3 regions of the Streptomyces sp. 2114.4 genome follow, and region 2 is predicted to be linked to each of the others. Evidence: riboswitches for the same ligand, from Rfam matches in the RefSeq annotation. Region 2 holds a riboswitch; each other region holds the start of a gene.

Region 1 (3,914 bases), 4.6 Mb from region 2:
TGCGTTGTCCAGATAGGACAGCACGGTGTCCTGCCAGGAGACGGTCTTGTGCCGCCGTTCCGAGGCGCCGACCATGAGGTGCAGATTGCCGCCGTCGCTGCCCACCCGGCCGTGGCCGGAGAAGTACACCAGCAGCAGCCCGCGCGCCTCCTGGACGACGGTGTCCAGCGCCTGTTCCACCTCCCAGGGCTCCTGGGGCCGGCAGGTGACGACCTCGCCCTTGGTGAACAGATCGGTGCCGGGGGCGAGCAGGGCCTGCTCCAGCTTGTGGACGTTGTCCTTCACCGCGGGCAGCGGGCGCAGCGTGCGGTAGTCGTCGACGCTGATCAGCAGCGCCCGGTTGACCTTGCCCCGTGCGTCGTATTCGGACATCCGGCTCAGTCCCCGGGGGTGCTGCCGCTCCCGTCCGCCGGGCTGCCGGGATCGGGGTGTTCGGGGGCCGCGGTGGCCGGGCCCGTGTCGCCGAGCTCGTGCAGGTCCCCGTCACCGGCCCCGACCGCGACGGCGGGCCGCTCGCCGGTGTCGCGTTCCTCCCGGCGCCGGCGCAGCCACTCCTGCAGGGCGATGGTGAGACTTTTGGTGATCTCGCCGGTGACGGCGCCGATGATGACCAGGATCAGCTCGTCGAGGCCGGCGGCCATGTCACCGGGGCCGTCGTCGCTCTCGTCCGCCGGCCGCGGCCGGAGCAGCCAGTCGTGGCCGTGCCGGTCCAGCCACGGCTCTCGCTCCAGCCAGGCCCTGAGGTCTTCGAGGTCCTGGTCCGGATTGTTGGTGCCCGTGATCCTGAGGCGGATCTCGTGGCGGTCAGCGCTCTGCGGCATCCCCCGGCCCCCTTCCGGCGGCACCGTCGCCACCGTGCACCACCAGATAGTGACGTGAGATCAGGGGCCCGGGCAACCGTCTGTGACCTTCCTGCCACGCTGTGGCGTGCACCACAGCGCGTGCCACGGGGCAGCGTTGCAGGTCAAGGGCGAGTTGACGGGCATCGCGGGGCGTGGTGGACTGCCGGAGCCATTCGGCGACAGCTGAGGAAGTCCGGTGCGAATCCGGCGCGGTCCCGCCACTGTCACCGGGGAGCGTTCCTCCAGCGAAGGCCACGGTCCGCCTCGCGTACGTCCGATGACGTACGCAGGGACTGGAAGGCCGGAGGACTCGCCGATCCGGGAGCCAGGAGACTCTTGTCGCCGTCACGTCGAGCCAGGGCGCGGACCCTGAGTGAGGACACACCGCCATGCCCGGCCGCCCTTCGAGATCTTCACTGCCCGCCGCCACAGGGCCCGTTGGACACGCCGCAGCGGCGGTCTGACCGGTGCGCGGCGAACACGCGGGATATGCGTGCGGCGCGGCCCTCGGCTTTCTCGGCGATCTGATCGCGGCGGACCCGCGGCGCGGCCATCCGGTGGCCGCCTTCGGACGGGCCGCGAGCGCCGTCGAACGCCGGCTGTGGCGCGATCACCGCGGATACGGGGCGGCGCACGCCGTGCTGTGCGCGGGCGGTGCCGCCGCCGGGGCCGCGCTGCTGCAGCGCGCCGTACGGGCCGCCGCCCCCGCTCCCCTGCGCGACGGCGCCCGGATCGCGCTGACCGCGGCGACGGTCTGGGCGGTGCTGGGCGGCACGTCGCTCGGCCGGGAGGCCCGGGCCGTCGGCGGTGCGCTGACGGCGGGTGACCTGGACGTGGCGCGGGAGCGGCTGCCGCATCTGTGCGGCCGCGATCCGCAGGCCCTGGACGGGCCCCAGATGGCCCGCGCGGTGGTGGAGTCGGTCGCCGAGAACACCTCGGACGCCGTGGTCGGCGCCCTGGTGTGGGGCGCGCTGGGCGGGGTGCCCGGTCTGGTGGCGTTCCGGGCGGTGAACACCCTGGACGCGATGGTGGGGCACAAGTCGCCGCGCCACCGCCGCTTCGGCTGGGCCTCGGCCCGGCTCGACGACCTCGCCGGCTGGCCCGGCTCCCGGCTGACCGCCGCCCTGACCGTGCTCGCGGGCCCCGACCGGCGCGGTGCGCTGCGGGCCTGGCGGGCGGACGGCGGCGCCCATCCGAGCCCCAACGCGGGCCCGGTGGAGGCGTCGTTCGCGGGCGCGCTGGGCGTCCGGCTGGGCGGCACGCTGGCCTACGGCGGGCGGGTGGAGCACCGGCCGCAGCTCAACGGCGGGGCGCCGCCGGTCGCGGTGCCCGACATCGAACGGGCGGTGCGGCTCTCGCGCCGGGTGAGCGTCCTGGCGCTGGCGACGACGGTGGCGGCGCGGCTGGCGGCCGGGGCGCTGCGGCGGGCCCCGGGGAGTGCCGTCCGCCCGGCCGCGGGTGCGGTATCGCGCAGGACCGTGCGGGCACTGGCGCGTACGGCTCACGACAGCCGGAGTCCCGGCGTATGAGGAGGACCCGGTGAACGGGCGGTTGAAGGCATCGGGCGGGGCCGTCGGCGGTGGCCTGTTGGTGGCCGGTACGACGTCCGACGCGGGCAAGAGCGTGGTGACGGCGGGCATCTGCCGCTGGCTGGCCCGGCAGGGCGTGCGGGTGGCGCCGTTCAAGGCGCAGAACATGTCGCTGAATTCGTTCGTCACGCGCGAGGGCGCGGAGATCGGACGGGCCCAGGCGATGCAGGCGGCCGCCGCGCGGGTGGAGCCGACCGCGCTGATGAACCCCGTCCTGCTCAAGCCCGGCAGCGACCGCAGCAGCCAGGTGGTGCTGCTGGGGAAGCCGGTGGGCGAGCTCAGTGCCCGGGGCTACCACGAGGGCCGCCAGGAGCAGTTGCTCGGCACGGTCACCGACTGCCTGGCGGAGCTGCGGCGTACCCATGACGCGGTGATCTGCGAGGGCGCCGGCAGTCCGGCCGAGATCAACCTGCGGCGCACCGACCTCGTGAACATGGGGCTGGCGCGGGCCGCCCGGATCCCGGTGGTGGTGGTCGGTGACATCGACCGCGGTGGGGTGTTCGCCTCCTTCTTCGGCACCACCGCGCTGCTGTCCAAGGAGGACCAGGCGCTGGTCGCGGGGTACCTCGTCAACAAGTTCCGCGGTGATGTGACGCTGCTGGAGCCGGGCTTGGAGATGCTGCGCGGCCTCACCGGGCGGCGGACGCTGGGCGTGCTGCCCTTCTCGCACGGTCTCGGCATCGACGAGGAGGACGGACTGAGGGTGTCGCTGCGCGGTGCGGTGCGCGAGAGCGTGGTGGCTCCGCCGCACGGCGCCCAGGTGCTGCGGGTGGCGGTCTGTGCCGTCCCGCTGATGTCGAACTTCACGGACGTGGACGCGCTGGCCGCGGAGCCGGGCGTGGTGGTGCGGTTCGTGGACCGGGCCGAGGAGCTGGCCGATGCGGACCTGGTGGTGCTGCCGGGGACCCGGGGCACGGTCCGGGCGCTGGCGTGGCTGCGCGAGCGCGGGCTGGCGGACGCGGTCGTCCGGCGGGCCGCCGAGGGCCGCCCGGTGCTGGGCATCTGCGGCGGCTTCCAGATGCTGGGCGAGCGCATCGAGGACGACGTGGAGTCCAAGGCCGGCACGGTCGACGGGCTGGGGCTGCTGCCCGTGCGCGTACGGTTCGCGGCGGAGAAGACCCTGGCGCGGCCGGTCGGCGAGGCGCTGGGCGAGCCGGTGGCGGGCTACGAGATCCACCACGGGGTCGCCGAGGTGACCGGCGGGGACGAGGCATTCATGTCCGACGGCCAGGGGCGGAGCCTGGACGGGTGCCGGGCCGGCTCCGTATGGGGCACGCACTGGCACGGTTCGCTGGAGAGCGACGGCTTCCGGCGGGCCTTCCTGCGGCGCGTCGCGGCGGACGCGGGCCGGGCGTTCGTCCCGGCCCCCGACACCGCCTTCGCCGCCCTGCGCGAGGAACAGCTCGACCGGCTGGGCGATCTGATCGAGGAGCACGCGGACACCGGCGCGCTGCTGCGGCTGATCGAGGAGGGAGTACCGGAG
Region 2 (3,914 bases):
CTCCAAGTGGGTCACCCACCTCACCGCGTCCGGGACCTTCCTGCACTCCGCCCCGTGGAACAAGTCGCTCGGCGTGGTCAACAACAGCCACGGCTGCTTCGGTATGTCCACCTCGGACGCCAAGAGGGCCTACGACTTCCTGTCGATCGGCTCCACGGTCGAGGTGAAGGGCACCAGCAACACCAACAAGACCGACGTCGGCAACGGCCTGGAGGTCTGGCAGGAGAGCTGGACGCAGTGGCAGCAGCGCAGCGCCCTGCGGCACTGACCCGGGCGGCCGGCGTTCCGTCGGTCATCTGCGGTGCCTGGCAAGGCCGCGGGTGCGGGTGAGCAGCAGGAAGACGGTGGCCAGGACGGCAACGGCCTGGGCCAGGGCCGCCAGCTTCTTGTCGGCGCTCCAGCCCGGTTCGTACATGTCCGGCAGCGGTCCCGGCGCGCCGATGTCCACGTAGGTGTAGAGGAGCAGGAGCGCGAGTCCGCCGGTCGCGACGAGCCAGGCGAAGGTGTCGGCGGCCGGCCGGCGCCAGACCAGCACGAGCACGGCGGCGAGTGCGGCCAGCGCGGCCTCGATACGGAAGAGCAGGCCCTGGCTGATGGTCGCCGTGACCCCGTCGTAGCGGCCGGCGAGCCGGGCGTGGACGTAGGTGTCCAGTGCCAGGCCGGCCGCCGCCAGCAGCCGTGCGGCACCGCGGGCGGCGGCCCGTCCGCGGCCGGGCCGCCGCCCGCGGTGCGGTACGGAGCGCTCTGGTGCCACGGCTTCTCCAAGCCTCTCGGTGGGCGGCCGTAGCCGAAGCAGCGGACGGTGAGCGGGGGTCTCCCGCTGGGCCTTCGGTCCGGCGGGCCCGGTCCCGTCGGGCCGCACACACCTCAATAGACCGCAGACGCCGCCGCCCGGCCATCCGGGCGGCGGCGTTCGGTGTACCGGGCGGCCGAGCGGAGGCAGTGGCAGCGCCAGTCAGCGGATCTCGCTCGTCGTACGGCGGTAGGTGGAGCGCCGGTCGTCGATCTCGGCCCAGCGGTCGCCGTAGACGTTCTCGGTGATGCCCGGCTCCCGCAGGAAGTCGTGCGGGAAGCCCAGCGGTACCGCGCTGCACCGGTCGAGCCGCGCCTGCGCGTCGGCGTCCAGCGTGACATCCACCGCGGCGAGGTTGTCGAGCAGCTGGCTCTCCTTGGTGGCGGCGATGATCGGGATGATGTTGCCGGGCCGGCCGCGCAGCCACGCCAGCGCCACCTGCGCCGGGCTCCAGCCGCCCTGCTCGGCGATCTCCAGCACCGCGGTGACGGTCTCCTCGGTGTGGTGGTCCGACCGGTCCGCCTCGCCGACGACATTCAGCCGGCCCTTCTCCCCGCGGCGGTACTTACCGGTGAGCCGGCCGGCCGCGAGCGGCGCCCAGGCCAGTACGGCCAGGTCGAAGGCGCGGGCCTGCGGCAGCAGTTCGCGCTCCGGCGTCCGCTCCAGCAGGTTGTAGCGCAGCTGCGAGCCGGCGAACGCGGTCCAGCCGCGCAGCTCGGCGAGGGTGTTCGCCTGCGCGATCTCCCAGGCGGGCCAGTCGGAGACGCCGAGGTAGAGCACCTTTCCCGAGCGCACCAGGTCGTCGAGCGCCCGCATCACCTCCTCCACGGGCGTGAAGTTGTCCCGTGCGTGCACCCACAGCACATCGAGATGGTCGGTGCGCAGCCGCTCCAGGCTCTCCTCCACCGACCGGACCAGGTTCTTGCGGTGGTTGCCCGCCGCGTTCACATCGCCCTTGCGGGTCGCGCAGGTGTATTTGCTCGCCAGCACGAAGCGGTCCCGGCGGCCTTCGAGCAGTTCCCCCAGGATCCGCTCCGAGGCACCGTCGGTGTAGTTGTTGGCGGTGTCGACGAAGTTGCCGCCGGCCTCGGCGTAGGCGTCCAGGATCCGGCGGCTGGTGTCCTTGGCCGCGCCCCAGCCCCAGTCCTCGCCGATGGTCATCGCACCCAGGCTCAGCTCGCTCACCCGCAGGCCGGTCCTGCCGAACAGTGTGTAGCGCACGTGGTTCCCTTCGATCAGCGCAGCTCTCCGGTAGTGCGTTCACGCTAGGAGCTGGAGCGCCCTCCAACGCAAGGCGCGGCCGGGCGTCGGGGTCCGGTTTTGGCCTCTTCGGTGGCGCGGACCGGGCGGGCGTTGGGGTATGCCCTGGGGAGACGTCCCCAGGGGAACACCCCCTACGGAGCCATGCCCTGGGGAACATCCCCTACGGAGACACCCCCCGGGGACCCATGCCCTAGGGTGGGCCGGGCAACTGGTTCGCCCTGTCCGCCAGGCAGGCGCGTCGTAAGAGGGAACCCGGTGGAAGTCCGGGACTGCCCCGCAGCGGTGAGTGGGAACGACCGCCGTCATACGCACTGGGCCCGGCCGGGTCTGGGAAGCGACGGCCAGTAGATGTCCGCCCTTGGTGGATGTGCCCGCGAGTCCGAAGACCTGCCAGTGCCCCCGCGCGACCGGTGCGCGGGGAGATCTCGGTGACCTCGAGGGCGGGTCGGCGGACATCAGACGGGTACGTCCGGCTTGTTGGCGCCGGGGCCCGTCCGGATCGCCGTTCCTTCGCGTCCTCGACCCGTCCCGTGGTCCATGGAGACAAACTCGCGAAGGAGAGTTCCGTGACCAGCACATCCGCAGCCGCGGCAGCACGCGCCACCGTGCACGGCTACCCCCGTCAGGGGCCGAACCGTGAACTGAAGAGGGCCATCGAGGGCTACTGGAAGGGCCGCGTCGGCGCCGACGCCCTGCGCGCCACCGCCGCCGAACTGCGCCGCGGCAATTGGCGGCAGCTCGCCGAGGCCGGTGTCCACGACGTGCCGACCGGCGACTTCTCGTACTACGACCATGTACTGGACACCAGCGTCATGGTCGGCGCCGTCCCGGACCGCCACCGCGCCGCCGTCGCCGCCGACGCCCTCGACGGCTACTTCGCGATGGCCCGCGGCACACAGGACGTGGCGCCGCTGGAGATGACCAAGTGGTTCAACACCAACTACCACTACCTGGTACCGGAGTTGGGGCCGGACACGGTCTTCGCCGCGGACTCCGCCAAGCAGGTCGCCGAGCTGACCGAGGCGCTGGGTCTCGGTCTGGCCGCCCGCCCGGTCCTCGTCGGGCCGGTCACCTATCTGCTGCTGGCCAAGCCCGCGCCCGGTGTGGCGGCCGGTTTTGATCCGCTGACGCTGCTCGACCGGCTGCTTCCCGTCTACGCCGAGGTCCTTGCCGATCTGCGGGCGGCGGGCGCCAACTGGGTGCAGCTGGACGAGCCGGCGCTGGTGCAGGACCGCTCCCCCGCCGTGCTGAACGCCACCGCCCGCGCCTATCGCGACCTCGGCGCCCTCGTCGACCGCCCCCAGCTGCTGGTCGCCTCGTACTTCGACCGGCTGGGCGAGGCGCTGCCGGTGCTGGCGAAGGCGCCCGTCGAGGGGCTGGCGCTGGACTTCACCGGAGCCGCGGCCGGCAACCTCGGGGAGCTGGCGGCGGTCGGCGGACTGCCCGGCAAGCGGCTGGTCGCCGGTGTCGTCGACGGCCGCAATGTGTGGATCAACGACTTCGAGAAGTCGCTGGCCACGGTGGGCACGCTCCTCGGCCTGGCCGCGCGGGTCGATGTGTCGACCTCCTGCTCCCTGCTGCACGTCCCGCTGGACGCCGCCGCCGAGCGCGATATCGACCCGCAGATCGCCCGCTGGCTGGCCTTCGCCCGGCAGAAGACCACGGAGGTCGTGACGCTGGCGCGCGGTCTGGCGCGGGGCACCGGCGCCATCGCCGCCGAACTCGCCGCCAACCGCGCCGACCTGGCCTCCCGTAGGCATTCCGCCCTCACCCACGACCCGGCCGTGCGCGCCCGCGCCGCGGCCGTCACCGACGCCGACGGCCGCCGTTCGCAGCCGTACGCCGAGCGGACCGCTGC
Region 3 (3,914 bases), 5.6 Mb from region 2:
CATGGTGCCGGTGGAGCGGGCGGTGCCCAGACCGCAGCCGATCTGGCCCTCGGGGCCCTTGGGCAGCTGTGTTCCGTACATGTAGACGGAGCGGCGGGTCAGGGCGGTCCCCGCGTAGGCGTCCTCGCGGACCGCGTGCCGGAGGAAGCCGGCCGGCGCGAGGACCGGGACGGGGTGGTGGTCGTGCGGCAGGACGCCCCGTCCGCCGCCGAAGTGCTCGCCGTGTGAGTGGGTGTAGATCAGACCGGTGACCGGCCGGTCGCCGCGGTATTTGCGGTAGAGCTCCAGGGCCGCGGCGGCGGTCTCGGCGGAGACCAGCGGATCGATGACGACGACACCGTGGTCGCCCTCGACCAGCGTCATGTTGGACAGGTCCAGGCCGCGGGCCTGGTAGATGCCGTCGGTGACCTCGTAGAGGCCCTGCCGGCACACCAGCCGGCCCTGCCGCCACAGGCTCTCGTGTGCGGTCTCGGGGCAGTTCCCGGCCAGGAACCCGTAGGCCTCGGCGTCCCAGATCACCGTGCCGTCGCCCGCGGTGACCTGGGGCGGGTCGAGCGCGGCGATGAAGCCACGGTCGGCGTCGGCGAAGTCCTGGTGGTCATCCACGGGCGCAGCGGTCACGGAACGCTCCCTCCGGGGAGGCGGGCCACATTCGGCGGACCCATGCAACCGATTTAACCGAATTTGCCGGGTTATCGCATGTGTGCAGAGATCGCTTCCCGGCGGGGTGCGCAGCGGCCGGCCGCCGACCGGCCCACCCCCCCGTGAGGGGCCTGCGGCCGACGGCTGGCGCCTGCCCTCGGGGAGGGCGCGTCACGTGCCGCGACGGCTCTTCGACGCCGCGGCGACACACATGGCACCCAGCAGGAACGTCAGGGCACCGATGACGACGTTGTTCCAGATGACACCGGCGTCCGGGCTGCTGCCCACGATCCAGGGCGAGATGATCATCCATACACCGATCGCGCACATCGCGCCGCTCAGGCCGTACATCCGCTCCGGGGTGACGGTGAAGCCGACTGCCAGGAGGGCGATCGCGATACCGAGGATGAGGTTGTGCGTCACGAGCGCCGGCTGTGCGGCGGTGAAGTGGAGGATCCAGGGCGAGACGGCGCAGTACAGACCGACCAGCAACACCGGCCCGTCGACGAGTACCACGTCACGCCCGCCGAGCACCCGCTCGTACCGAGCCTGCATCTCAGAAGCATCGGGGTGACCTGCGAGATCTCCCCTGTGGTGTGAGACGTCGGCCATGCGACTCGCCTCCTTCACTCGCGGTCTGGCCGTTCCGCGTGGCATCGGGCCTCGCACTTTTAATTCTGCGCTTATGTCGCCTTTATGTGTAGATGAAGTGGCAAGCGAATTTTGCCGGACAATGGCCGTATCGCCGTCACCTGCGGTCCGGCGCCCGCCCCAGACCCAGATTCCAGCGCCCGCCGCGGCCGCTCAGCTCGGTCACGGTCAGCGGCGGCACATCCAGCCGCCAGAACGCCTCCACGGGAACCCCGAGCGCGCGGACCACCGCCGCGCGGACGACATCCGGCTCGACCACGGCCAGCACCCGGCCCGCGGCCGGCGCCATCCGCGTGAGCCAGGCCCCGACCCGGTCGCAGAGCTGCCGCAGCGACTCCCCGCCGTGCCCCGCGAAGTCCGGGTCCGACAGCCAGGCGGACACCGCGAGCGGTTCGGCGTCGGCGACCTCCGCCAGGGTGCGGCCGCGCCAGGTGCCCATCGCACAGCCCGCCAGCTCCGGCGCGGGACGGACCGGAAGACCGAGTTCCGCGGCCGTGCTCCGGCACCGGGCGGAGGGCGAGACAACGGTCCGGCCGGCATTCGGCAGCGCTCCGGCCGCCTCCCGGACACGGCGCAGCCCGGCCTCGCTCAGCGGGCCGTCGTCGTCGAAGCGCACCTCGCGCTGGGCGTCGCCCGCGGCCGGTGAGACCAACATCACCCGAGTTGTCATGACCTCTTCTTTCGTTGTTCACCGGCACCGGCAACGCCGTACCCGCACAAGGGAGTTGCCCGGCCCACGCGCCGCGCCCTGCACCACTCCGCCCCCTCCGCGGTCTTGGCCCGGGGTCGGGTTCGCGGTACGTTCCCGATGATATTGACGACGACATGACGGAAGCCGGTGGGATCCCGGCGCGGTCGCGCCACTGTATGTCCGGTTTTTTCCAGCCCAGCAGGGCCGGAACCGGGCGAGCCAGACCCGGCATGTCGTTACGCACTCCCACGAACAGGGACGCGAGTTCCCCGCACAGGAGGTTCCGCCATGGCCCAGACCATCGCACCCCCGGCCACCGGCGCCGTCACCCCGGCCCCGCTCCCCCTCAAAGCCATTGCCCCCTGGGCGCTGTTCTTCGGCGTCCTGATGCTCGTTCTGCTGTACTTCATCGGCGCGGAGCAGGGCGCCACCTCACTGCTCTCCGGCACGGAGGTCCACGAGTGGGTCCACGACGGGCGCCACCTCCTCGGCTTCCCCTGCCACTGATCGGACGGCGCATCCATGAACTCCGTCACCATCAGAAACCTCCTGGTGCGCGGGATGCTTGCCGGTCTGGCCGCCGGTGCCCTGGCCCTCGTCGTCGCCTATCTGCTGGGCGAACCGCAGGTGGACGCCGCCATCGCGTTCGAGGAAGCACACAGCCACGAACACGAGATGGAGGTCGTCAGCCGCGGTGTGCAGTCCACGGCGGGCCTGGCCACCGGCGTGCTGGTCTACGGCGTGGCGCTGGGCGGCATCGCCGCACTCGCCTTCTGCTTCGCCCTCGGGCGGATCGGCAGGTTCGGTGCCCGCGCCACGGCCGCGCTGCTCTCCGGCGCGGCGCTGCTGGCCGTCTACCTCGTCCCGTTCCTGAAGTACCCGGCCAATCCGCCGTCCGTCGGTGACCCCGACACGATCGGCAAACGCACCGCCCTGTACTTCCTGATGATGCTGCTCGGCATCCTGCTGGCCGTCGCCGCCACGATCCTCGGCCGGCGGCTGGCTCCGAAGCTGGGCAACTGGTACGCGGCGGTCGCGGCCGGCGCCGCCTTCGTGGTCGCCATCGGCCTCGCCTATGCGTTCCTGCCGGCCGTCAACGAGGTGCCGCACGACTTCTCGGCCACGCTGCTCTGGCAGTTCCGGCTGTCGGCGATCACCATTCAACTGGTGCTGTGGACCGCCTTCGGGCTGGTCTTCGGCCACCTCGCGGAGCGGGTCGTGCCGACCCGGTCCCAGGCCACCGCGGCCAAGGCGGCACCCGCCGTCTCCTGATCCGGCGCTACCGAGGAAGGGCCCGCGACGCCGGACGTCGCGGGCCCTTTCCCGTGGTGCGGTCCCCGTGGTGCGGCCCCCGTGGTTCGGGGCGTGTCCTCAGGTGGCCGCACGCACGGGGCGTCCCGCCTCGTCAGGACAGGCCGGGGATGCCGTCCAGATGCGGCAGATCGTGGTCCAGGCGCTCCCGTTTGGCGCGGAGGTAACGGATGTTCTCCGCACGGGGCGTCATCAGCAGCGGGACCTGTTCGGCGACGGCGATGCCGTGCCGCAGCAGCGCCTCGCGCTTGCGCGGATTGTTCGACAGCAGCCGCACGGACCGGACGCCGAGGTCCAGCAGCATCTCCGCGGCGACGGCGTAGTCACGGGCGTCGACCGGCAGCCCGAGCGCGATGTTCGCCTCGACCGTGTCCAGCCCGCCCTCCTGCAGCTTCATCGCCCGGAGCTTGGCCAACAGGCCGATCCCCCGGCCCTCGTGGCCCTGGAGATAGACCAGAATGCCGCGCCCTTCCGCCACGATCGCCCGTAGCGCGGCGTCCAATTGATCGCCGCATTCACAGTGGCTGGAGGAGAAGACATCACCGGTGAGGCATTCCGAATGCACCCGGGTCAGCACCGTCTCTCCCTCGACATCACCGTAAACCAGAGCTACTTGCTC

Evidence for each region. A riboswitch is a leader RNA that binds a small molecule or an ion and turns the genes downstream of it on or off. The one in region 2 is predicted to bind cobalamin.
Region 1: it holds a riboswitch for cobalamin, as region 2 does, so the genes downstream of both, CFW40_RS07710 (cobalamin biosynthesis protein) here and metE (5-methyltetrahydropteroyltriglutamate--homocysteine S-methyltransferase) in region 2, are expected to answer to the same signal.
Region 3: it holds a riboswitch for cobalamin, as region 2 does, so the genes downstream of both, CFW40_RS03270 (CbtB-domain containing protein) here and metE (5-methyltetrahydropteroyltriglutamate--homocysteine S-methyltransferase) in region 2, are expected to answer to the same signal.

What each region holds. Positions count from the first base shown of each region.
Region 1 is NZ_FYEY01000001.1:1,763,086-1,766,999, forward strand. It holds gene CFW40_RS07700 (VWA domain-containing protein) at 1-372, opposite strand, end outside; gene CFW40_RS07705 (hypothetical protein) at 378-821, opposite strand; cobalamin riboswitch at 1,027-1,178, shown strand; gene CFW40_RS07710 (cobalamin biosynthesis protein) at 1,310-2,371, shown strand; gene CFW40_RS07715 (cobyric acid synthase) at 2,382-3,914, shown strand, end outside.
Region 2 is NZ_FYEY01000001.1:6,359,947-6,363,860, reverse strand. It holds gene CFW40_RS28005 (Ig-like domain-containing protein) at 1-268, shown strand, start outside; gene CFW40_RS28000 (hypothetical protein) at 293-754, opposite strand; gene CFW40_RS27995 (aldo/keto reductase) at 956-2,014, opposite strand; cobalamin riboswitch at 2,264-2,451, shown strand; gene metE (5-methyltetrahydropteroyltriglutamate--homocysteine S-methyltransferase) at 2,623-3,914, shown strand, end outside.
Region 3 is NZ_FYEY01000001.1:779,693-783,606, forward strand. It holds gene CFW40_RS03255 (alkyl/aryl-sulfatase) at 1-621, opposite strand, end outside; gene CFW40_RS03260 (SPW repeat protein) at 814-1,254, opposite strand; gene CFW40_RS03265 (histidine phosphatase family protein) at 1,391-1,963, opposite strand; cobalamin riboswitch at 2,064-2,229, shown strand; gene CFW40_RS03270 (CbtB-domain containing protein) at 2,273-2,491, shown strand; gene CFW40_RS03275 (CbtA family protein) at 2,507-3,256, shown strand; gene ribA (GTP cyclohydrolase II) at 3,390-3,914, opposite strand, start outside.